4 regions of the Neorhizobium galegae bv. orientalis str. HAMBI 540 genome follow, and region 1 is predicted to be linked to each of the others. Evidence: predicted binding sites of a transcription regulator. Region 1 holds the regulator's gene; each other region holds the start of a gene.
What was found. The regulator LexA, encoded in region 1, represses DNA repair genes until DNA is damaged. The targets are predictions, from matches to a motif close to TGTTCNNNNTGTGTTCNG.
Positions count from the first base shown of each region.

Region 2: a site for LexA is predicted at 3,260-3,277, ahead of RG540_RS22355 (YifB family Mg chelatase-like AAA ATPase). Genes of this name have one in related genera too.
Region 3: a site for LexA is predicted at 2,432-2,449, ahead of RG540_RS19825 (ImuA family protein). Genes of this name have one in related genera too.
Region 4: a site for LexA is predicted at 4,114-4,131, ahead of dinB (DNA polymerase IV). Genes of this name have one in related genera too.

Region 1 is NZ_HG938353.1:1,527,341-1,532,893, reverse strand. It holds gene kdsA (3-deoxy-8-phosphooctulonate synthase) at 1-35, opposite strand, end outside; gene RG540_RS07855 (VOC family protein) at 39-911, opposite strand; gene lexA (transcriptional repressor LexA) at 1,112-1,831, shown strand; gene RG540_RS07845 (ComEC/Rec2 family competence protein) at 1,812-4,319, opposite strand; gene gltA (citrate synthase) at 4,608-5,553, shown strand, end outside.
Region 2 is NZ_HG938353.1:4,623,412-4,628,964, reverse strand. It holds gene dut (dUTP diphosphatase) at 1-459, shown strand, start outside; gene cysK (cysteine synthase A) at 589-1,557, shown strand; gene RG540_RS22355 (YifB family Mg chelatase-like AAA ATPase) at 1,631-3,166, opposite strand; gene gshB (glutathione synthase) at 3,362-4,312, opposite strand; gene RG540_RS22345 (cupin domain-containing protein) at 4,387-4,890, opposite strand; gene RG540_RS22340 (sn-glycerol-3-phosphate import ATP-binding protein UgpC) at 4,999-5,553, opposite strand, start outside.
Region 3 is NZ_HG938353.1:4,105,797-4,111,349, reverse strand. It holds gene leuD (3-isopropylmalate dehydratase small subunit) at 1-265, opposite strand, end outside; gene RG540_RS19845 (hypothetical protein) at 403-630, opposite strand; gene RG540_RS19840 (HpcH/HpaI aldolase/citrate lyase family protein) at 738-1,640, shown strand; gene RG540_RS19835 (DUF1737 domain-containing protein) at 1,637-1,843, shown strand; gene RG540_RS19830 (metallopeptidase family protein) at 1,861-2,298, opposite strand; gene RG540_RS19825 (ImuA family protein) at 2,471-3,409, shown strand; gene RG540_RS19820 (Y-family DNA polymerase) at 3,450-4,871, shown strand; gene RG540_RS19815 (error-prone DNA polymerase) at 4,868-5,553, shown strand, end outside.
Region 4 is NZ_HG938354.1:1,550,167-1,555,719, forward strand. It holds gene RG540_RS29870 (dihydrodipicolinate synthase family protein) at 1-874, opposite strand, end outside; gene RG540_RS29875 (ABC transporter substrate-binding protein) at 896-2,446, opposite strand; gene RG540_RS29880 (LysR family transcriptional regulator) at 2,582-3,478, shown strand; gene dinB (DNA polymerase IV) at 4,175-5,263, shown strand.

The DNA of each region.
Region 1 (5,553 bases):
CCGACGGAGACGCTGGAGTTTGCGGTAACTTCCATGATCTATTCCTCGAAGCCGAACAAAACACCCTGGCCGGGTGCCGCCGAGACGAGAACGCGGCCCTCCCGGCGGACGAATGCGACGTCATTAGCAGCAAGGGTGATCTCTGTCACGGCAAGATCGGCGGTTTTGAAGATGACCGCCCGGCCGCGCAGTCCTTCGGCGCCCGGGGTCGGCTGAAGCGCAAATTCCGCCTCGAGCTCCCGATCCTGCAGTATCCGGATGCGGGCATTGGCCGCGGCAAGCTGGAGCGGTGCAGCCTCCGGCGCGGCCTTGGTCAGCAGCACCTGTTCGACCAGCGGAGCGAAATCGGCAGGCGTCGGGGCCGACAGGATGATTTCGCTCAGGCCGGTAACGGTATTGGCATGCCGCTCCAGCCCACTGCGATCTGCGGGCAGCGGGTTGATGCGCTGGCAGGAAAACAGGAAGAATTCGGGCGCGCGATGATCGCCGGCGAATGCCAGCCGGAAGCTCGCCTGCGTCTCGGAACCGTCAGCCAGGGTCATGCCGCGGGAAAATTCCAGCACCTCGCCTGCCGAGACGCCGCGCATCTTGAAACGCGCATGATCGGCCATCGCGTCCCGGGTCGCGACAACGAGAGCGGAAAAGCCCTGCCGGTTGGACGTCTTGCGGAAGGCGAGATCGCGGGCGGTGAAAACGTTGCCGCGCTTTGCCGCAACACCCGCATGGCGTCGGTTGGCAAGAGCCAGCGGCTCCAGGTAGGTCCCATCCGAGAAGAACACACAAGCATTGGCGGTGCCGAAAGGATGAAAAGCGTCCGGCGCAACTGTAAAACCGAGCTCCGTGAGCCTGGAACGCGCAGCGGTAAGTCCCGCCACCGGCAGCACGAGATGATCGATCGGTCTTGCGTTCACGCGAGGGCCCCCTGAATTGGAATCGCAAAGCTACTTTGGCAGCGGGCTGGCGCCGCGCAAGTGGTGTGACACCAGATATCTGGCACGCATCTATGAAGAAAAAATCATCATACTTCACAGAAATTTAGGGACTTGCGGAACACATATGGAACATATAGTGTCCGTTCTGGATTTGTTTCCGACTCTGAGGGTGCCAAAAGATGCTCACGCGCAAACAACAGGAATTGCTTCTGTTCATTCACGAACGCATGAAGGAATCCGGTATCCCGCCGTCATTCGACGAAATGAAGGACGCGCTCGACCTTGCTTCCAAGTCCGGAATCCATCGTCTGATCACGGCGCTCGAGGAGCGCGGCTTCATCCGCCGCCTGCCGAACCGGGCCCGCGCGCTGGAAGTCATCAAGCTCCCGGAGGCTTATTCGCCAAGCATCCAGCCGCGGCGCGGTTTTTCGCCTAGCGTCATCGAGGGCAGCCTCGGCAAACCGCAGCCGGTCGCAGCACCTCAGAAACTCGCAGCCAACGATGGCTCGTCGAACGCCACGACCGTTCCCGTCATGGGCCGCATCGCCGCCGGCGTGCCGATCTCGGCGATCCAGAACAACACGCACGACATCTCCGTGCCGGCCGAGATGCTCGGCTCCGGAGAACATTACGCGCTGGAGGTCAAGGGCGATTCGATGATCGAGGCCGGCATTCTCGACGGCGACACCGTGATCATCCGCAACGGCACGACAGCCAATCCCGGCGACATCATCGTGGCGCTAGTGGACGATGAAGAAGCGACGCTGAAGCGTTTTCGCCGCCGCGGCGCCTCGATCGCGCTCGAAGCCGCCAACCCCGCCTACGAAACCCGCATTTTCGGGCCTGATCGGGTGAAGATCCAGGGCAAGCTCGTCGGCCTCATCCGCCGTTATCACTGATCAGCTGCCGGAGCGGTTCCGGCAACGCGTTGTCGAAACTCTGGCTTCGCCAATCATGGTGGCGGTGCCGGGTCCAGGGCCTGTCCTCGGCTGCCATTGCGGCACGGACCTGCCAGCGTCGTATGTCGCCCGTGCCGTTCAACGAAATCTCCAGCGCGCCGGTCTTTCTGAGCGTCGTGCCATTGATCATCAGTCCGCCGGACCGGCATCGGTCGAAGCGTGCCCGCGGGGCGATGACAAGATCGGCGGCGTCGCAGGCAGCGCCGGCATAACGGCCGTCTTCTACGGCCACGATGATGGCGTTGTCCGTGCTTGCGGCGCACCAGGCCTTCGGTTCGCAGGTGAAGCGGGCGGAAGTCACCTGGCTTATTCGCAACCTCACGGTTTCGAGTTCCGCCGAGGTCAACTCACGGCGCTTATCGTTTTTTGCGCCTGATGGCTTGCGGTCGGGCGGCTTGTCTCTGGCTGGCGACATATCCGGTTTGGTCGGGTCGCCGAGCAGAAGCGCCCTCTTCCACTGATCATAGATGAAATCAGGCGGGCGGGCGCGATTGGTAGTAACCCGTCCCTCGTCTACGAGCGCCACCATCGTCCCGTCTTCCGAGACCAATATATCCGCCAGGGGCATCGATCGCTCATGCCAGGAAAACAGCAGAGCGGTCACCATCAGCGGCGGGCCGATCAGCCTTAGCTTCGTCCTGAGCAGGGTCAGCAGCAGGAAGCCTGCCGTCGAGACCGTCAGGAACCATGGATGCTGGCGGCCTATCCCGACATCACCGCCCCAGGCGGCCACGTGCCCGGCAATGGCGATCACCGCTTCCAGACCGAGGCCCATGAGCTTCATGAAAGGAGCATCAAGACCGAAGGGCATCAGCAGCATGCCGACCAGACCGGCCGGCATCACCACGAAAGAGATGATCGGCATGGCTGCGAGGTTTGCGGCGAGGCCATAGGTGGCGATGCGATGAAAATGCTCGACCGAAAACATCGCGGTCGAAACGCCGCCGATCAGCGAGGTGACGAAAACGCCGGCTGCGAAATTCCGGGAGGCTAGGACGGGCATCACCATGGGGTGACGGAACGGCAGAGGCTGAGGATCGCGGCCTTCGGCTCTCTGTTTCCAGAGCGCGTAACCGGCGACCAAGGCGGCGGTGGCAGCAAACGACATCTGGAAGCTCGGCCCGAGCATTTCCGAGGGCGACATGGCGATGATGACGAGCGCGGACAGCGCCACATTGTGCAGGCTGATCGACGGTCGGTCGAAGAGGACGGCAACCAGCATGATGGCCATCATGATGTAGGCCCGCTCGGCCGAAACGCCGAAACCGGAGATCAGGTAATAGGCGGTGACCATTATCAGGGCGCCGAGTGCGGCGATCTTCTTCACCGGATAGGCATGGCCGAAGCCCATAAAGACCGAAAGCGCCGTCCGCACGCCGACAAAGAAGATACCGGCGGCGAGCGCCATGTTCAGCCCGGAAATGGCGACGATATGGGCTAATCCCGAAAGCCGCAAAGCCTCGGTCGTCCCTTTGGAGATCGCCCGGCGTTCGTCCGTCACGATTGCCGCGGCAAAGGCGCCGGGATCTCCCGGCACGGTCTCACGGATACGAGTGGCGATTGCGCTGCGGAGATCGAAAAGCCGGCTTTCGATGTCGGCAATCCAGCTCCGCCCGGACGGACCGGCAGCCTGTTTTTTCGGCGCTCCATAAAAAAATCCGACCGCGCCGATGCCGTCGAAATAGGAGGAGAAGGCAAAGTCGTTGAGGCCAGGCAGTGCCGGTCCGGAGGGCGGTGAAAGGCGCGTGCGGCCGCTGATCGTCTCGCCGATCTGGGCGGGCTCATGTCGGGACCTTGCAAGCAGCGATACACGCTCCGGCGGGCGCCTGACTTCCGGATTGGATGTCCGGTCGATAAGGACGACATAGCGCCAACGGCCCTGGGCATCGATCTCCCTGCGCTCGACCACGCCGGCAAGCTCGGTGGTCACCGGCATATCGAGAACGACGGTGGACCGTCGCCAGGTCTCGAACTGTGCCAGCATCATGCCGCCCAGAAAGAGTGCGACACCGAGCGGCAAGAGATGGATCGTGCCGGAGCGATGGCGCGAGGCGATGACGAAGATTGTGCAAACGCAGAAAACGAGGAAAAACGGCCAGAAAGCGGGGTTCTGGGGCAGTGCGAACCAGCAGACGGCCCCTGCCCCGACGACGACCGGCAGGAAAAGGAAGCCATGGCCGTAGACCGTCTCCTCCTCCAGCATGACCGGGAGACGGCGTCGCAGCCGATCGAGGCGTCGGCTTGCGGAGCGGCGAAAGCCTCCGTCCAGCGTATGGACCGGCGGGCGGCGCTCGATCGCGGGGAAAAGCTCGGCCAGATTTCGGAGCTTGCCCGAGTCGGGAGCGCTTGTGTTTATGCGGGGGTCCGGCGGCCGGGATATCAGCTTCCCTGCCTCGGCATGCGTCGGAAATGCATCTTCCTCCGGCATGAAACGCTCTGTTCGCCCCACCGCCAGACATGCGGCAATACAACCTGCGCGTTAATTCCTCGGTCGTCAACTGGCGGTTAAATATCGGGAATTCCGAGGCGTCGAGAGGGCATGCAACAGGAAGTTGGACATCCAAGCAAAAGCTGTTGCCCAATAATTTTTCGCGCTGCACAAAATGCCGTCACGACAGCTTGGCATCAGCTTTCGGATCATATAGCTAAACTGGTGGACGCTTAATTCTTGTGGCGCTTTTAGGGCGCCATGCCGCCAAAAGGTTGGAGGATCAGCATGACGGAAACAAGCGCAAATCTGGTAATCGGTGACAGACAAGTCGATCTGCCGGTCAAGTCGGGGACCATCGGTCCCGATGTGGTCGATATCGGCGCTCTCTACAAGCACACTGGCACCTTCACCTACGACCCCGGCTTCACCTCGACGGCGTCTTGCGAATCCAAGATCACCTATATCGATGGCGACGCCGGCATCCTGCTGCATCGCGGTTATCCGATCGAACAGCTGGCCGAGCATGGCGACTTCCTGGAAACCTGCTACCTGCTGCTTTACGGGGAACTGCCGACCGCTGCCCAGAAGAAGGACTTCGACTATCGCGTGACCCATCACACGATGGTGCATGAGCAGATGAGCCGCTTCTTCACCGGCTTCCGCCGCGACGCCCATCCGATGGCCGTCATGTGCGGCTGTGTCGGGGCGCTGTCTGCCTTCTATCACGACTCCACCGACATCACCGATCCGCACCAGCGCATGGTCGCTTCGCTGCGCATGATCGCCAAGATGCCGACGCTTGCCGCGATGGCCTACAAGTACCATATCGGCCAGCCCTTCGTTTATCCGCAGAACAACCTGGACTATGCGTCGAACTTCCTGCGCATGTGCTTTGCGGTTCCGTGCGAAGAGTATGTGGTCAATCCGGTGCTGTCGCGCGCCATGGACCGCATCTTCATCCTGCATGCCGACCATGAGCAGAACGCTTCGACCTCGACGGTCCGCCTCGCCGGCTCGTCGGGCGCCAACCCGTTCGCCTGCATCGCGGCCGGTATTGCCTGCCTCTGGGGCCCGGCTCACGGCGGCGCCAACGAAGCTGCGCTCAACATGCTGACGGAAATCGGCACGGTCGACAAGATCCCGGAATATATCGCCCGCGCCAAGGACAAGAATGATCCGTTCCGTCTGATGGGCTTCGGTCACCGCGTCTACAAGAACTACGATCCGCGCG
Region 2 (5,553 bases), 1.6 Mb from region 1:
GCCCCCTCCTCGCCGAAGCTCAATCTCGTCCGCCTTCCTCACGGCGCCGGCCTCGATCTGCCGGCCTATGAAACCGCCGGCGCCGCCGGCATGGACCTGCGCGCCGCCGTCGAGGACGACATGCCGCTGACGATCGCGACCGGCAGAAGGGCACTGGTGCCGACCGGCTTCATTTTCGAAATTCCGGAAGGTTTCGAGGCGCAGGTGCGGCCGCGCTCAGGCCTTGCCTTCAAGAACGGCATCACCTGCCTCAACACGCCCGGCACGATCGACAGCGATTATCGCGGTGAGGTGAAGGTACTGTTGATCAATCTCGGCGACGAGGATTTCGTCATCAGCCGCGGCATGCGGATCGCGCAGATGGTGATCGCGCCGGTGACACAGGCTCGGGTGGCCGAGATTACAGAAACCTCGACGACAGCCCGCGGTGCCGGTGGCTTCGGCTCGACCGGTCTTTGAACGCAAAGGCGTTTTCGTTCCCGACCACTTCCGGGAACAAAATTTCCATTTCTCTTTCCGTCCGGTTCCGCCTTGCTGGCATTCGTCGGGAACACGCCCTAACTTCTCTCCAAACCCAGGGAGAGCACCATGCCAGAGACCAGAAAGCCGGGACGCGGCCGCATCTATTCCTCGATCACCGAAACCATCGGCGACACCCCCATCGTGCGCCTCGACAAGCTGGCCAAGGAAAAGGGCGTGAAGGCCAATCTTTTGGCCAAGCTCGAATTCTTCAACCCGATCGCATCCGTCAAAGATCGCATCGGGGTGGCGATGATCGAAAGCCTGGAGGCTGAAGGCAAGATCACGCCCGGCAGGACGACGCTGGTCGAGCCTACGTCCGGCAATACCGGCATCGCGCTGGCCTTCGCAGCGGCCGCCAAGGGATACAAGCTGATCCTGACGATGCCGGAAACCATGTCGATCGAGCGCCGCAAGATGCTGGCCCTCCTCGGCGCCGAGCTGGTGCTGACCGAAGGCCCGAAAGGCATGAAGGGAGCGATCGCCAAGGCGGAAGAACTCGCCGCTTCCCTTCCGGACGCGGTCATCCCGCAACAGTTCGAAAATCCGGCCAACCCCGAAATTCACCGCAAGACGACGGCCGAGGAAATCTGGAACGATACCGATGGCAAGATCGACATCTTCGTCTCCGGCATCGGCACCGGCGGCACGATCACCGGTGCCGGCCAGGTGCTGAAAGAGCGTAACCCGGCACTCAAGATCATTGCCGTCGAACCGGAAGAATCGCCGGTGCTCTCCGGCGGACAGCCCGGGCCGCACAAGATCCAGGGCATCGGCGCAGGTTTCGCACCGAAAATCCTGGACACGCACATCTATGACGAGATCATCACCGTCAACAGCGGTGAGGCGATGGAGATGGCCCGCCTGGTGGCCAGGCTCGAAGGCGTGCCGGTCGGTATCTCCTCCGGTGCGGCGCTGCAGGCCGCCATCGAAGTCGGCAGCCGCGAAGAAAACGCCGGCAAGACCATCGTGGTCATCATTCCATCCTTCGCCGAGCGTTATCTGTCGACGGCGCTTTTTGAGGGATTGGGGAATTAGTGGATAGTGGGTGGTGTCGGGCGAAGCCGGCGTCATACAAGCCGCTGAGAGCTTCGTTCACCACTCCCTACCCTCACGCCGCGGCCGTCGCCAGCCGTTCGCCGGCCATGCGATAGGAAATCGCCTCGGCGAGATGGAGGCGGCCGACGGTATCCTTGCCGTCCAGATCGGCGAGCGTGCGGGCGACCTTCAAAATGCGGTGGTATCCGCGGGCTGAGAATTTGAGCTTTTCCGCCGCATCCCTGAGCAGCTGGAGACCGCCGGGATCGGGTTCGGCGATCTTCTCGATCAATGCCGTCGAGCAGCGGGCATTGGTGAGCACGCGCGGATAACCCGCCTGTTCAAACCGCTCCCGCTGCCTGTCACGCGCAGCCGCTACGCGCCTGGCGACATCCGCGCTACTTTCCGCCGGCCGCGGACGAATGAGATCGGCAGCGGACACGGCCGGCACGTCTATGCGGATATCGATCCTGTCCATCAGCGGCCCTGAAATGCGCCCCTGATAGTCCGACATGCATTTTGGCCCACGTGCGCAGGAATGGCCGGGTTCGCCTGCCATGCCGCAGCGGCATGGGTTCATGGCGGCGACGAGCTGGATACTGGCGGGATAGGAAACCCGATGGTTGGCGCGGGCGATAATGCATTCGCCGGTCTCCAGCGGCTGGCGGAGCGCGTCCAGCGCCTGCGGCGAGAATTCCGGGAATTCGTCGAGGAACAGCACGCCGTGATGGGCAAGCGATGCCTCCCCTGGCCTGGCGCGCAGGCCACCGCCCACGAGCGCTGCCATGGTGGCCGAATGGTGTGGCGTGCGGTAAGGTCGGCGATCGGAAAGCTTGCCGCCGGAAAGCTGGCCGGCGATCGAATGGATCATCGACACTTCCAGCAGTTCGGCAGCTGAAAGCGGCGGCAGGATGGACGGCAGCCGGGCGGCGAGCATGGATTTTCCGGAGCCGGGAGGACCGACCATCAGAAGATTATGCCCACCGGCTGCGGCGACTTCCAGCGCCCGCTTGGCGCTTTCCTGGCCTTTGATGTCGACGAGATCCGGCAGGTTGGCAGGCAAGGCGCGGATCGCCGGCTGCGGACGCGAGATGACCTGGGTGCCGCGGAAATGGTTGGCAAGCGCGATCAGGCTGCGCGGCGCGATGATATCGATATCGGCCCCTGCCCAGGCGGCTTCCGCGCCGCTGTCGGCCGGGCAGATCAGGCCCTTTCCCAGAGCGTTGGCGGCGATTGCCGCCGGAAGTGCGCCGGCCACGGGCGCAAGCGTGCCGTCGAGGTTCAGTTCCCCAAGCACGACATAACCGGTGAGTGCATCTCCGGGAACGGCGCCCAACGCCGCCATCAGGGCCAGCGCGATCGGCAGGTCGAAATGCGATCCTTCTTTCGGAAGGTCGGCCGGCGCCAGATTGACGGTGATCTTCTTCGGCGGCATGGCAAGGCCAGAGGCGTGCAACGCCGCCTGCACCCGCTCGCGGCTCTCGGCCACCGCCTTGTCCGGCAGGCCGACGATATGCATGTTGATTTTTCCGGGTCCGACCATGACCTGCACGTCGACCGGAACGCCTTCTATGCCCTGGAATGCAACCGTGCTGACGCGCGAAACCATATCCACCCCGCCCCTAACTTCATGTCCAGGACGCCAGCGATACACGCTTTCCGTGCCAAGAATTGCAATCTGGCATAGAAATAAGAATGAAACAAGAACATTAATCGAACAACTTCACGCATCCGCTGCAAGTGGGTTGCAGGCGGTTGCATCGTGAGAACAAAGGCAATCAGTATCCGAAACCCCTTGCCTGCATCAGGCGCGTTTTGCCTCGATTGCATCCCAGAGGAGGCTTGCGACGTCGGCGCCGCCGAACTTCTTGACTTCGCGGATGCCCGTCGGGGATGTGACGTTGATCTCGGTCATGTAATCGCCGATGACATCGATGCCAACGAAGATGAAGCCGCGCTCGCGCAGGGCGGGTCCGATGCGGGAGCAGATTTCCTTCTCGCGCGGCGTGATCTCGGTCGCCTCGGCGCGGCCGCCGACATGCATGTTGGAGCGGCTGTCGTGCTCGGCGGGAACCCGGTTGATCGCGCCGACCGGCTCGCCATCGACCAGAAGGATGCGCTTGTCGCCCTTGCGCACGGCCGGCAGATAGGCCTGGGCGATATAGGGTTCACCGCGATACATCTGGCCGAACATTTCGAGCAGCGACGTGAAATTGCGATCGTCGCGGGCGGAATGGAAAACCCCGGCGCCGCCATTGCCGTAGAGCGGCTTCAGGATGATGTCACCCATCTCCTCGCGGAAGCGGGCGATTTCGCCCGGATCGCGGCTGATCAGCGTTGCCGGCATCAAATCGGCAAATTCGGTGACGAAAATCTTCTCAGGCGAGTTGCGCACCCAGGCGGGGTCGTTGACGACAAGCGTTTTCGGGTGGATGCGCTCGAGCAGATGGGTCGAGGTGATATAGCCCATATCGAAGGGCGGATCCTGACGCAGATGCACGACGTCCATCTCCGAGAGGTCGATGCGCTCCTTGTCGCCGAGCGTGAAATGATCGCCCTTGACGTCGCGAACCTGCAGCGGTTCGACGGCTGCAAAGATCTTGCCGTCGCGCATGGTCAGGCGGTCGGGGGTATAGTGAAAGAGTTCGAAACCACGCGCCTGCGCTTCGAGCGCCATGGCGAAGGTGGAATCGCCGGCAATGCTGATGCCGGAAATATGGTCCATCTGGAACGCGACCTTGCGGATTTTCGCCATGACTTCAGCCCCCTAGGATTGGCCCGCCTGATGTAGGATGGCGAGCCCCCAAAGGCAACTGCAATCGGCCGATATCACGCGGAGATGCCGACCTGCGTCTTTGCCCGCAACATGTTGCGCAGGCGGAAAAGCATGGCGATCGGCTTCGGGAAAGGCCGGCGGATGAAGGCGACCTTCTTGAGATAATTGTCGATGCGCCAGGTGGCCCAGGTCCGGCCCTTGAAATAGCCGACATCGCCTGCCGTCAGCGTGCGCTGCGTGCCGTCATCGGCGGTCACGTGCACCTCGCCTTCGAGGATCACCACCGTCTCGTCCCAGTGGAAATACCAGCGGAACTCGCCGGCCGTGCATTCCCACACGCCGGTCGTGGCGCAATCGTCTTCTGCAGTGGAGTGGGAGGCGGCCCGCGCCCGCGGATCACCGGCGAGCACCCATGTGGGCTCGATCGGCATTGGCTTCATTTCCAGAGAATGCGGACAGGCGCCGATGAACGCCTTAACCTTCGGCTTCTCCGGGGCGTCGGACCTGTATCTGAATGCGAGTGCCGCTGCGGTCGCGGCGAGGACGTGCCAACTCATCTTTCCCCCAAAAGCTGCCAATTCCGGGAAACTGTAGTGGCAAAGAGTAAGGCTGCTGTTCAGGCCGATCTTACAATTTTAACGATCGGCCTGATTTTCGCGCTCTCTTTAGAGAACCGGTTCGACGGGCGCGAGCTTCGCCTCCGCCGGTACGTTGCCCGGCAGCCGCTTGCCCGTATCGAGCGAGAAAAAGTGCAGGCGCCTGGCATCGACGGCGATGCGCATTTCCGCAGAAATCGCAATTTCCGGCGAAACGGCGGCAGTGATCTGCTGATCGCCGACAGTGCCGTGGATCAGTCGCTGGGCACCGAGTTCCTCGGTATATTCGAGGCGGAAAGGCAGAGCCTCTTCGTCGTCGCGCGCGATGCGCAGGTCCTCGGCGCGAACGCCGACGGTAACTGCGCCCGAAGTCGGTGCGAAACCGTTGAGGCTGATCATCGCCGGGCCGATCGCCAGCTTGTCGCCATGCAGTTCGCCCTTGACGAGGTTCATGGCCGGCGAACCGATGAAGCTCGCGACAAAGGTGGAGGCCGGCGCGTGGTAAACTTCCAACGGCGCCCCGATCTGCTCGATCTCTCCCCCGTTCAGAACGACGAGGCGGTCGGCGAGCGTCATGGCTTCGAGCTGGTCATGGGTGACGTAGATCGAGGTGGTGCCGAGGCG
Region 3 (5,553 bases), 2.1 Mb from region 1:
CCCAGGGAGCGTGTTCGCGCGAGGAGCCGCAGCCGAAATTGTCGCCAGCGACCAGGATCTTGGCGTTGCGATAGGCCGGCTTGTTCAGCACGAAATCGGGATTTTCAGAACCGTCGTCCTTGTAGCGGGCTTCCGAGAAGAGACCCTTGCCAAGACCGGTACGCTTGATGGTCTTCAGGTAATCCTTCGGAATGATCATGTCCGTGTCGATATTGATGACCGGAAGCGGCGCTGCAACGCCGGTGAGCTTGGTGAACTTTTCCATGATCTGCCTCCACGTGGACTTATCTGCGGAAGCTGCCATAAAGCATATTGACGCGGATTTGAAGGGCTGTTTGGCGTGAACCGGTACGCCCACGCGCCGGAAACCGGCGCATTCGTCTCTTTACCGCTTCGGCGCGATCAAAGGTCGATGATCGTGCCGCGGCCGTCGTTCCAGACGCGCATCTCGCGCTTGCTCGCCTTGGCCCGTACCGGAACCGGCTTCAGCCGCGCCGAAAGCGCACGCCCGATGGACAGAACCGCGAGAATGCCGGCAAAGGCGACGGTCAGCGAAGCCGTCAGAAGTGCTGCCATGGCGAGCACGGCAATGGCCGATATGATGACGAAGAATACGCGAATGTTTTGCATGGTATATACCTTTCTCATCAAGGAATGTGGAGCCTTCCGCCCTTTCTTGCAAGGGGCTTTGGGCATGCAGTATTGCCGCAGACCAAAAAGATTGGCACAAAGCGGCGATGACTGCCTTGACCGATATCAAACTTGCCCCCATTCACCTTCGCCGCTCGATTCTGAGCGTGCCGGCCGGCAATGCGAGGGCATTGGAAAAGGTGCATGGCCTCGATTGCGATGCGGCGATCTTCGATCTGGAAGATTCCGTCGCGCCGGAAAAGAAGGCGGAAGCCCGCGACAACCTGCGCCGACTGTTTAAAGAAAACCCGCTCCAGGGCAGGGAAACGATCATCCGCATCAACCCGCTCGAAACCGAATTCGGCAAGGCGGATATGGACCTGGTGACCGAGGTCTCTCCCGACGTGGTGCTGATCCCGAAGGTCGAGCACATGTCGCAGGTCCAGGCGGTGGCGGATATCCTGTCCGAGGCCGGAGCGCCGGACGATCTTGCCATCTGGGCAATGATCGAAACGCCGAAGGGCGTCCTGAATGCGCCGGCGATTGCCCCTGTCGACGAGCGGCTCCAATGTTTCGTGGTTGGCCTCAACGACCTGCGCAAGGAGACCGGCGTGCTGCCGCAGCCCGGCCGGGCCTATCTGGTGCCCTGGCTGATGCAGATCGTGCTTGCCGGCTGCGCCCATGGGATCGATGTGATCGACAGCGTCTTCAACGACTTCAAGGATGCAGAAGCCTTTGAGGCGGAATGCGCCCAGGGACGCGCCATGGGCTTTTCCGGCAAGATGCTGATCCATCCGGCCCAGATCGAACCTGCCAACCGGCATTTCGGGCCGGATCCCCAGGCCGTGAAAGAGGCGGAAGCGGTGATTGCCGCCTTCGCGGGACCGGGTGCGCAACATCTCAATGTCATCAACCTCAACGGCAAGATGGTCGAGCGGCTGCACCTGATGGAGGCTGAAAAGCTTACCGCCAAGGCACGCATCATCGCCGAACGAAAGAAAACGCCATGAAACTTTATCGCTTCCTCAGCGGTCCCGACGATTCCTCCTTCTGCCACAAGGTGACGGCGGCGCTGAACAAGGGCTGGGAACTTTCCGGTTCGCCGACCTACGCCTTCAACGCCACGACCGGCGAAATGCAGTGCGGCCAGGCGGTGACCAAAACCGTTCATGGCAAGGAATACGATCCCGAGATGAAGCTCGGAGAGCAATAAGCTCCAGTCAGAGAGGATCAGCGCTGAGCAGCTTCGTCGGCGCTGGCCTCGATACGCTCCATGTCGTCGTCGCTGAGGCCGAAATGGTGGCCGATCTCGTGGATCAGCACATGGGTGATGATATCGCCCAGGGTTTCCTCGTTTTCCGCCCAATAATCCAGGATCGGCCGGCGATAAAGCCGGATACGGTTCGGCAATTCACCCGTTTCCATGTTGAACCGCTCGGAAATGCCGCGGCCTTCGAAAAGGCCGAGCAGGTCGAAAGGCGTCTCGAGAGCCATATCCTCGAAAACGTCGTCGTCCGGAAAATCCTCGATCTCGATCGTCAGGTTGACGGTGAGAGCCCGGAATTCCTCCGGTAAATGACCATAGGCCTCGATTGCCAGCGACTCGAACGTGCTGATCGTCGGTGCGTGGCGATCCTGCCAATCGTCGGTCTGGTCGATGCGGGCCATATGCTCTCCTTCTGATCAGGCCCATATAGTACCTCCCGCGATATTTTTCGAGTGAAGAATCATCGGCCTAGGATCCGAGGAAAAGATTCCCAGGATTTGGCTGTTGACTCTTTCGGCCAGCTCTGGAATCCATAAGAACATAAAGAGAACATGTACGAATGGAGCTGACGCCATGGCCGAGCACGCCACGGCGCAGGAGACGCTTTTTGCCCTGCGCGAACAGATCGCCAGATTGGAAGGGAAATCTCTCCCGGCACTTGCCGCGGCGGAACAGGCGGACTCCGCCGCCGATCCGGAAGGCCAGAAAACCAGGAATAATCAACCTCGTCTGCCATTCGGCATACCGCCGATGGATACCGCGTTGGAAGGTGGCCTGCCGCTCGACGGCATCACGGAAATCCGCTCGCTGCTGATGGGAGATGCCGGAGCAGCAAGCGGCTTTACTCTCTCGCTGGCCTCTCACCTCAAGGCGAGACAACCAAGCGACGCGCCGGTTCTGTGGATCGGCGATGTCGTGTCCACACAGGAGGCCGGAATTCCCTATTCCGTCGGCCTCAAACAGTTCGGATTGAGCCTGCGGGATGTTCTTTACGCCTCGCCGCGCAAGCTGGACGATGCCCTGTGGCTTGCGGAGACCGCGGTGGCCAGCGGGGCTGTTGTCGCCACCATTCTCGAAATCCGGGGCAACCCCAGGCATTTCGGCCTCACCGAAAGCCGCAGGCTGGGTCTGAGGGCAAAGGCGGCGGGACGGCCGCTCTTTCTGTTGCGGCATGCGGGAGAGGAGGAGGCAAGCAGCGCCTCGTTCCGCTTTCTTGTCGAACCGGCGCCGGCGGCTCGCCGGCATCTTCCGGAGGGATCCGAGCTTGGCGGCAGCATCGGTCATCCCGTTTTCAGGCTGACCCTGGAGAAGAGCCGCATCCCGGCTCCGCTATCCCTACTTCTGGAGTGGAATCCCCATGACCGTCAATTTTCCCTCGGCCGAGAGGCAGGAGAGGCTTTCTCTTTCCACAACCCGCCAGCGCATCCTGGCGCTCGTCTTCCCGCATCTGCCGACCGACAGGATCGCGCGCCGGCTCTGGGGACTGTCATGGCGTTCGAAAGGGCGTCCTGAACATCCTCCGATCCTCTGTGCCGGCCGGCGCGAAAACGCCATGCGGCTCACAGCGCTCGACGAGGTTTCCGAACGTCTCGGGCTGAAGCGTGGGCAGGGGTTGGCGGAAGCGCGCGCCATGTTCCCGAAGATCGACGTGGTGGACGAGGATGGCGCGGCGGACCAGGGCCTTCTCGAGGCGATTGCCGATTGGTGCGATCGTTACACCCCGCTGGTGGCGCTGGACGGCCGCGAAGGCCTGTTTCTCGACATAACCGGCTGCACCCACCTCTTCGGTGGCGAGGAGGCTCTGCTCAAGGACATTCTTGGCCGACTTTTGCAGATGGGATTCGATGTCAAAGGGGCGATCTCCTCGTCACCGGGCCTGTCCTGGGCCGCCTGTCGCTTCGGCCGCGGCGGCGTGATTGCCGACCAGGTGACGGAGGCGGTGCTGGCGCCTCTGTCGGTCAACGCTTTGCGTATCGATGAGGCCACCATCGCGGCGCTCTACAAGCTCGGACTGAAAAGGATCGGCGACCTTCTGCCGATGCCGCGTGCGCCGTTGGCTCGCCGTTTCGGCATTCATCTATTGCTTCGGCTGGATCAGGCGCTCGGTCACAATGAGGAAGCCATCTCGCCTCGCCGGCCCGTGGCGGCCCTTTCCGCCGAGCGGAGGCTTCCAGAACCGATCCAGGCGGAAGAGCATATCTTGCAGCTGACCGGCCAGATTGCCATTTCATTGAAATCGGAATTGGAAGCCCGTGGTGTCGGGGGACGTGTTTTCGAACTGGTGCTTTTCCGGGTCGATGGCCGGGTGTTTCGCATCGCCGCCGGTGCCTCGCAGCCGTTGCAGGATCCGAAACGGATCTCCTCGCTGTTTTCGGAGCGCCTGAACGCCGTGCACGATGACCTCGATGCCGGCTTTGGTTTCGAGCTCCTGCGCCTCAACGTGTTGCAATACGATGCCTTCAGGATTTCCCAGGGTGATTTCACCGGCAATGGCGATAGCGAAATCTCGCTTGCCGATTTTGTCGATCGGGTTTCGGCCCGGCTCGGGGCCGACTGTCTGCAGATCGCCGAACCGAAGCAGAGCCACGTCCCGGAGCGCGCGGAAGTGTTCGTGCCGGCGATTGCCTCGCGGATTGTCCGGGAAAAAACCGAGGAAATTTTTGCCTTCGCGCCGAGAAGCGACCGCCCCTTGCGGCTCTTCCGTCATCCGGAACTGATGGAAGCCTTCGCGGCAACGGTGCCCGATGGCCCTCCCCAGCGTTTCCGCTGGCGCCGCATCGTCCATGAAGTCATCCGTGCGGAGGGGCCGGAGCGGATTTCGCCCGAATGGTGGAATGACGCGGAAGATGTCGAGGAGCGCGACTATTTCAGGCTTGAAAGTGAAGCTGGCCGCCGTTTCTGGATTTTCCGCGCCGGTCATTACGTTGCCGGCAAAACTGCGCCGACCTGGCGCGTGCATGGGATTTTCGCATGACGGACGCTCCCGTTTTTTTCGAGATCGGCGCGAAGACGAACTTCTCCTTCCTGGAGGGCGCGGCAAGGCCGGAGGAAATGGTTGTTACCGCGAGTGTGCTTGGTCTCTCCGGGCTTGGGATTGCCGATCGGAATTCGGTTGCCGGCGTAGTGCGCGCCCATAGTCAGGTCCGGAATATGAAGGAGACCTACGAGCGTCAGAAGAAGGAAGGCAGGAAAGAAGACGAAGAAGAGGCAATCGAACCTTGCGCCTTTTATCCGGGGGCACGGCTCGTCTTCGCCGACGATACGCCGGACGTGCTGGCCTATCCTCTGAATCGGAAAGGCTGGGCGAATCTCTGTCGTCTTCTGAGCCGTGGAAACCTCAGGACGGAGAAGGGTTCCTGCATCCTTGAGGGATGGGATCTTCTCGAATGGTGCAAGGAAGAAATGATGCTCGCCGTCGTTCCGGATTTTTCGCGTGCTGAAGATGCCCGGTATCTGGTGGACCTGAATAAAAAGCTGAAGGACTATCGAGAAAAATTCGGCAAAAATATCTATTTCGCCCTGTCGCCGACCTATGACGGACGGGACAGGCTTGTCTTTGCGATATTTTCTCGGATGGCTTTCCAAAACCGTCTGCCGTTGATTGCAACGAACCTGCCGCTTTTCCATCTTCCTGAACGGCGATCGCTTTCAAACGT
Region 4 (5,553 bases), on a different replicon from region 1:
CGCCGACATCACGTAGAACCGCACCGATCTCGGCACGGGCCGCGTCTGCGAGCGGCGCCTGCGGCGCCATCGGCGCGCCGACCGGAAAGCCCTGAAGCTCGAGCGCCGTCTTGATGCAGGCGGCGATCGAATATTTCGCGAAGATCTCGTTGACGCGCCAAAGCAGACGCTGCAGTTCCATCGCCTTTGCCCAGTCCTCCGCCTTCGCCGCTTCGTAAAGGGCAATGCTCTGGCGCGGCACGATGCAGGCCGGGCCTGCCATCCAGCCGACCCCGCCGATCATCATCACGCAGACCGGGATATGCGCGGAGGCGGCGAACACCTCCATCCGGCCGCGGGTCCGCTCGATGATGGACAGCAGGCGCCCGGTATTGGTCGAGGCATCCTTGATGTAGCGGATGTTCTCGACATGGCTCAGACGCTCGATCACTGGCAGAGTGAGATCGGAACGCTGGAACTGCGGATTGGTGTAGAGGACGACCGGCCGGCCCTTCGCTGCCTTGGCGATAGCCGCGAAATAGGCTTCGACGCCCTCGTCGCTGACCGGGAAATAGGCCTCAAGAATAGCCAATATGCCGTCAGCTCCCGCCTCGACCATGTATTCCGTCTGAGCGACGGCATCGCTGGTCGACGTAGACGCCACGCCGGCGACAACGGGCACCCGGCCGCGATTGGCCGAGATTACCGTGTCGACGACGTGGCGCCGCTGCTCTTGGGAGAGATAGGCAAATTCACCGGTGCTGCCGAGCGGCGTCAATCCATGGACGCCGGCGTCGATCAGGTGATCCACGAGATCCGTCAGCACGCCTTCCATGACCGCGCCCGACTGGTCGATCGGCGAAACAAGGTAGGGGAAAACGCCGCTGAAAGACATGACGGATCACCGCTTTCCGGATCAGTTCGGCTTCACATAGTAGGGAAGCGTGTAGGCATCCGACCGGCCTTCATAGGAAAGGCCGTTCTTGAGTGCCCAGGTGTTGGCGAGGTAAAAGACCGGGATGACACCGAGATCGGTCATGGCGATCTCGGTCGCCTTCTTCAGGAGCGCCTCACGCTTGGCATCGTCGAGCGTACCACGGGCTTCGCTCAGCGCCTTGTCGAACTCCGGATTGGAGTAGCGACCGCGATTGCCCTGCCCTGCCTTCTCACCATAGGTCTCGAGGATGGGGCCGAGCACGCCGGAGGCTTCGCCGGTTTCGACAGCGGCACCGCCCATGATGAAGCTGAACTCCAGATTGGAAGCGCGGGTGAAGTAGACGCTGCCCGGCAGCGTCACGACCTCCGTCTTGATGCCGATGCGGCTGAAGAACTGGCCAATCGCCTGCGCCACCTTGGAGTCGTTCGGATAACGGTCGTTCGATGCGTGGAAGGTCAACGAGAAACCGTCCGGATAACCGGCCTTGGCCAGCAGTTCCTTGGCCTTGTTCGGGTCGTAGGCATCGACCTTGATCGCCGGGTCATAGCCGAAATAACCTTCCGGAACGACCTGCCCGGCCGGAACGCCCTGGCCGTCCATGATGCGGTCGACGAGCGCCTCACGGTTGATCGAGAGAGAAAGCGCACGACGTACTTCCGGCTTCAGCAGCGGGTTCTTGCCGTCCGGACCCTTGGCGAAGGGCGATTCCTCGCGGCCCTGGTCCATGTGAAGATACATGATGCGGTTGCCCGCAACGTTGACGACCTTCAGCTTGTCGGACGCCTGGAGCTTGCGCGTGTCGGCAGTCGGAATGCTCTCGATCATATCGACATCGCCGGAAAGCATGGCGGCGACACGGGCGCTGCTGTTCTTGAACACCCGGAACGTCACCTTGTCCCACGCCGCCTTCTCGCCCCAGTAGCCGTCGTTGCGGGCGACGACAACATTGTCGTCCGGCGTCCAGGAGACGAATTTGAACGGACCGGTGCCGATGACGCCCTTGCCCGAGTTCATGTCTTCGGTGGTCGTCTTTTCCATTTCGGCCGGCAGGATGGCGATGCGGCTGAGGTTGTTCAGAAGGAGCGGCGTCGGGCCGTCCGTCTTGATACGGACCGTCAGCGGATCGACGGCAGTGATCTCGGTAATCGCCTTCACATAGGCGGCAAACGAACTCGGGCTGTTCTTCGAAGCGAGCGGCACGCGCTTGATGCTGGCGACGACATCGTCCGCCGTGAAGTCGCTGCCGTCGTGGAACTTGACGTTCGGCCGTAGCTTGAATTCCCAGGTCGTATCGTCGATCGTCGTCCAGGACGCGGCGAGTGCCGGCTGGATCTGCTGCTTGGCGTCCTGATTGACGAGGCCGTCGAAGAGGTTGCGCGCCATGGCGCTGTTCGGGCCGACGACATAGAACTGCGGATCCATGGACGTGGTCGAGGCGGCCAGACCAACGGTCAGGTCCTTCGCATGGGCTGCGAACGGTACGGCAAAGACTGACGCTGCCAATGCGGCTGCGATCGTAAGGAATTTCATGATGGAGCTCCTCCGGTGTTTCCGAAATCCGCGCTCTCCCAGCGGAATAGAGATGGCATTAAAGCCTCGGGCCAGAAAAGAAAAATTGCATTTGGTGTTCCGTTCATGTCCTAATGTTATGGGAGAGCCAAGCGCATGCGATTGAAGCCACGACAGGTCGAAGCCTTCAGAAGCGTGATGATGACGGGCGGCATTACCGCCGCCGCCGAGGCGATGAGCGTCACGCAGCCTGCCGTCAGCCGCCTCATCCGCGACCTGGAGGAAATCGTCGAGATCAGGCTGTTCGAACGGGTCGGGACCCGGTTGATGCCGACAGCCGAGGCGACGCAGCTCTTCCGGGAGGTCGAGCGGCTTTATCTCGGGCTCGACCAGATCGCTCAGGCCGCCGACGATATCCGCCGGCACAAGAACATCGTGCTGAGGATAGCCAGCGTCACCTCGCTGGTCCGGCCCTACCTGCATCAGGCGATCATCGATGTTGTCGGCAACCGTCTGGACATCCCACTGGTGATCGATGTCGAAAACAGCCGCCATATCTGGGATATGGTCGAGAAAAACCGTTACGATCTCGGCTTCGTCTTCGGCTCGCCGCGTATGGCCGACAAGAATGCCGTCCTGCTGCACGGTTCGCATGCTGTCGCCGCCATGGCGCCCGGCCACCGGCTGGCGTCTCGCAAGGTCATCACGCCCGCCGACCTTCTGGACGAGCGCGTCCTGATCCCGGGCCGCAATTCGCCGCTCAGGCTGGCGCTGGACCGCGCCTTTTCGAATGAAGACCATCAACCGATCAGCACGATGGAAACCTCGATGCTGAACTGCTGCTATTTCGCTGCATCGGGAATGGGTGTCGGCATCGTCGATCACACCAGCCTTCGGTCCGCCGGCGCCGACATCATCGCTATTCCCTTCGAGCCGAAGATCGAAGTCTCCTACTTCGCCATTCGTCCGTCAGGCGGGCAGCGCATTGCAGTGCTGGACGACATCGTAGGGCGGATGCAGGATATGATGTACGCTGTCAACAATACCAGATGAAGTATGCTTGGGCGGTCGATCGGTGGAAATCGGTGTTTTTGACAGGATATGAACCCGCTAGCGCTTTGCTGGGCAAACCAAGGGCTGTCCCCACTTGATCTAGCGGACGAACCATCTAGCGGACAAGCCGATCCGGGCAAACAAGGGCCTGCGCTGGTCCGCCAAGGCGCAGCCCCTCAACCCGACGCGCAGCGGGTGGCATTCGCAAGAAGAGCCCGCAAGCTGAGGGGCTGCGGCGACATTGCTCGAACTCTTCCACAGCGAGATTCGCGATGAACATAAACTTGAAGCAGCGGTCGCGCAGATCGAGCTTATTTGATGTGATGGAATGATCGTCAGGATCGGGGCACCTGCGTCGAAGCTGCCGCGTGATCGCCGGCCGGGACCGCGCCGCAGCGACTAGGCCGAACCGCTAGCGCGCTGTTAAGCATAAGCCCTCGGGAGCTCTCAGAGCTGGATCGGGCCTCGTCTACCAGCGATTGGCCTCGGCATATGGACGTGTGGTGTTTTGGGGCTGTACTGCTGCTGTCTCTTGCTCCTGATGTTTACAGGGCGAGAACCCCTGAGGCGCCCGGTAGTTTCTGGCTTGGACACCAGCGTCATCGAAATGGTTGATATCGCGGCGAAGACTGCTACGTTCCCCTTCTGTTTCGAGGTAGAAGGCTGGCGGATAACATCACGATCGCTGAAGCCGCCATGAACGACACGAGCTCGCCCACCATCCGCAAAATCGTGCATGTGGACATGGATGCCTTCTACGCATCGGTCGAGCAGCGCGATAACCCTGACCTGCGCGGCAAACCGATTGCCGTCGGTGGATCGGCAGCCCGCGGTGTGGTGGCGGCGGCGAGCTATGAGGCCCGCAAATTCGGTGTTCACTCGGCCATGCCGTCTGTCACCGCGAAGCGCAAATGTCCGGAGCTGATTTTCGTGCCGCCCCGCTTCGATGTCTACAAGGCCGTGTCGCAGCAAATCCGTGAGATCTTCGCAGAGTACACGCCTCTCATCGAGCCGCTTTCGCTCGACGAGGCCTATCTCGATGTCACCGAAAACCTGAAGGGCATGGAGCTCGCCACCGAGATCGCATCGGAAATCCGTGTCAGGATCAAGCAGGTGACCGGCCTCAACGCGTCGGCAGGAATTTCCTACAACAAATTCCTCGCCAAGATGGCGAGCGATCTGAACAAGCCCAACGGCCAGGCCGTCATCACCCCGAAGAATGGACCGGCATTCGTGGAAGCGCTCTCCGTCAAGAAATTTCATGGCGTCGGGCCGGCGACGGCCGAGAAGATGCACCGGCTCGGGATCGAGACGGGCGCAGACCTCAAGCAGAAGACGCTCGAATTCCTCGTCGACCACTTCGGCAAGTCGGGACCCTATTTCTACGGCATCGCCCGCGGATTCGACGAGCGCCAGGTCAGGCCCGACCGGGTGCGCAAATCCGTTGGCGCCGAAGATACGTTCTCGCAGGACCTCCACGCCTACGAGCCTGCCCGCGAAGGGCTTCAGCCGCTGATCGAAAAAGTGTGGGGTTACTGCGAGGCCAATGAAATCGGCGCAAAGACCGTGACACTGAAGGTCAAATATGCCGATTTCACTCAGATCACCCGCAGCAGAACGGTTGCGGCTCCTCTACCAACGATCGCCGAGCTGGAGAACGTAGTCGGCCGGCTGCTCGCGCCAATCTTCCCACCGCGAAAAGGGATCCGCCTGCTCGGCGTGTCGCTGTCTTCGCTGGAACGGCGAGCACCGATCGCGGAATCGCAGCTGTGGCTGGCGCTTTAGAATGCCAGCATTGTCTGAGCAGGAAGGGTTGAACGGCGGAGCGCCCGGCGGAAGCCTATGCGAGATGTCTGGTTCAGGAAGGAGCCCCTCGAGCCAGTTATGCGTTGATCGCGCGTCAGCATAGCGATCTGGCGGTCGTGAAATGGCGCAAGGGGAGCGCGTTGACCCATGGCAGCTCAACAACGTTACAGGATAGACTGCGCCGGCGCTTGGAAATAGTAAACAGTTGGATTTAGCGCGAATTCGCACAATTGACGACTGACAATCTGGCCCTAGCTCCATGCTTTCAT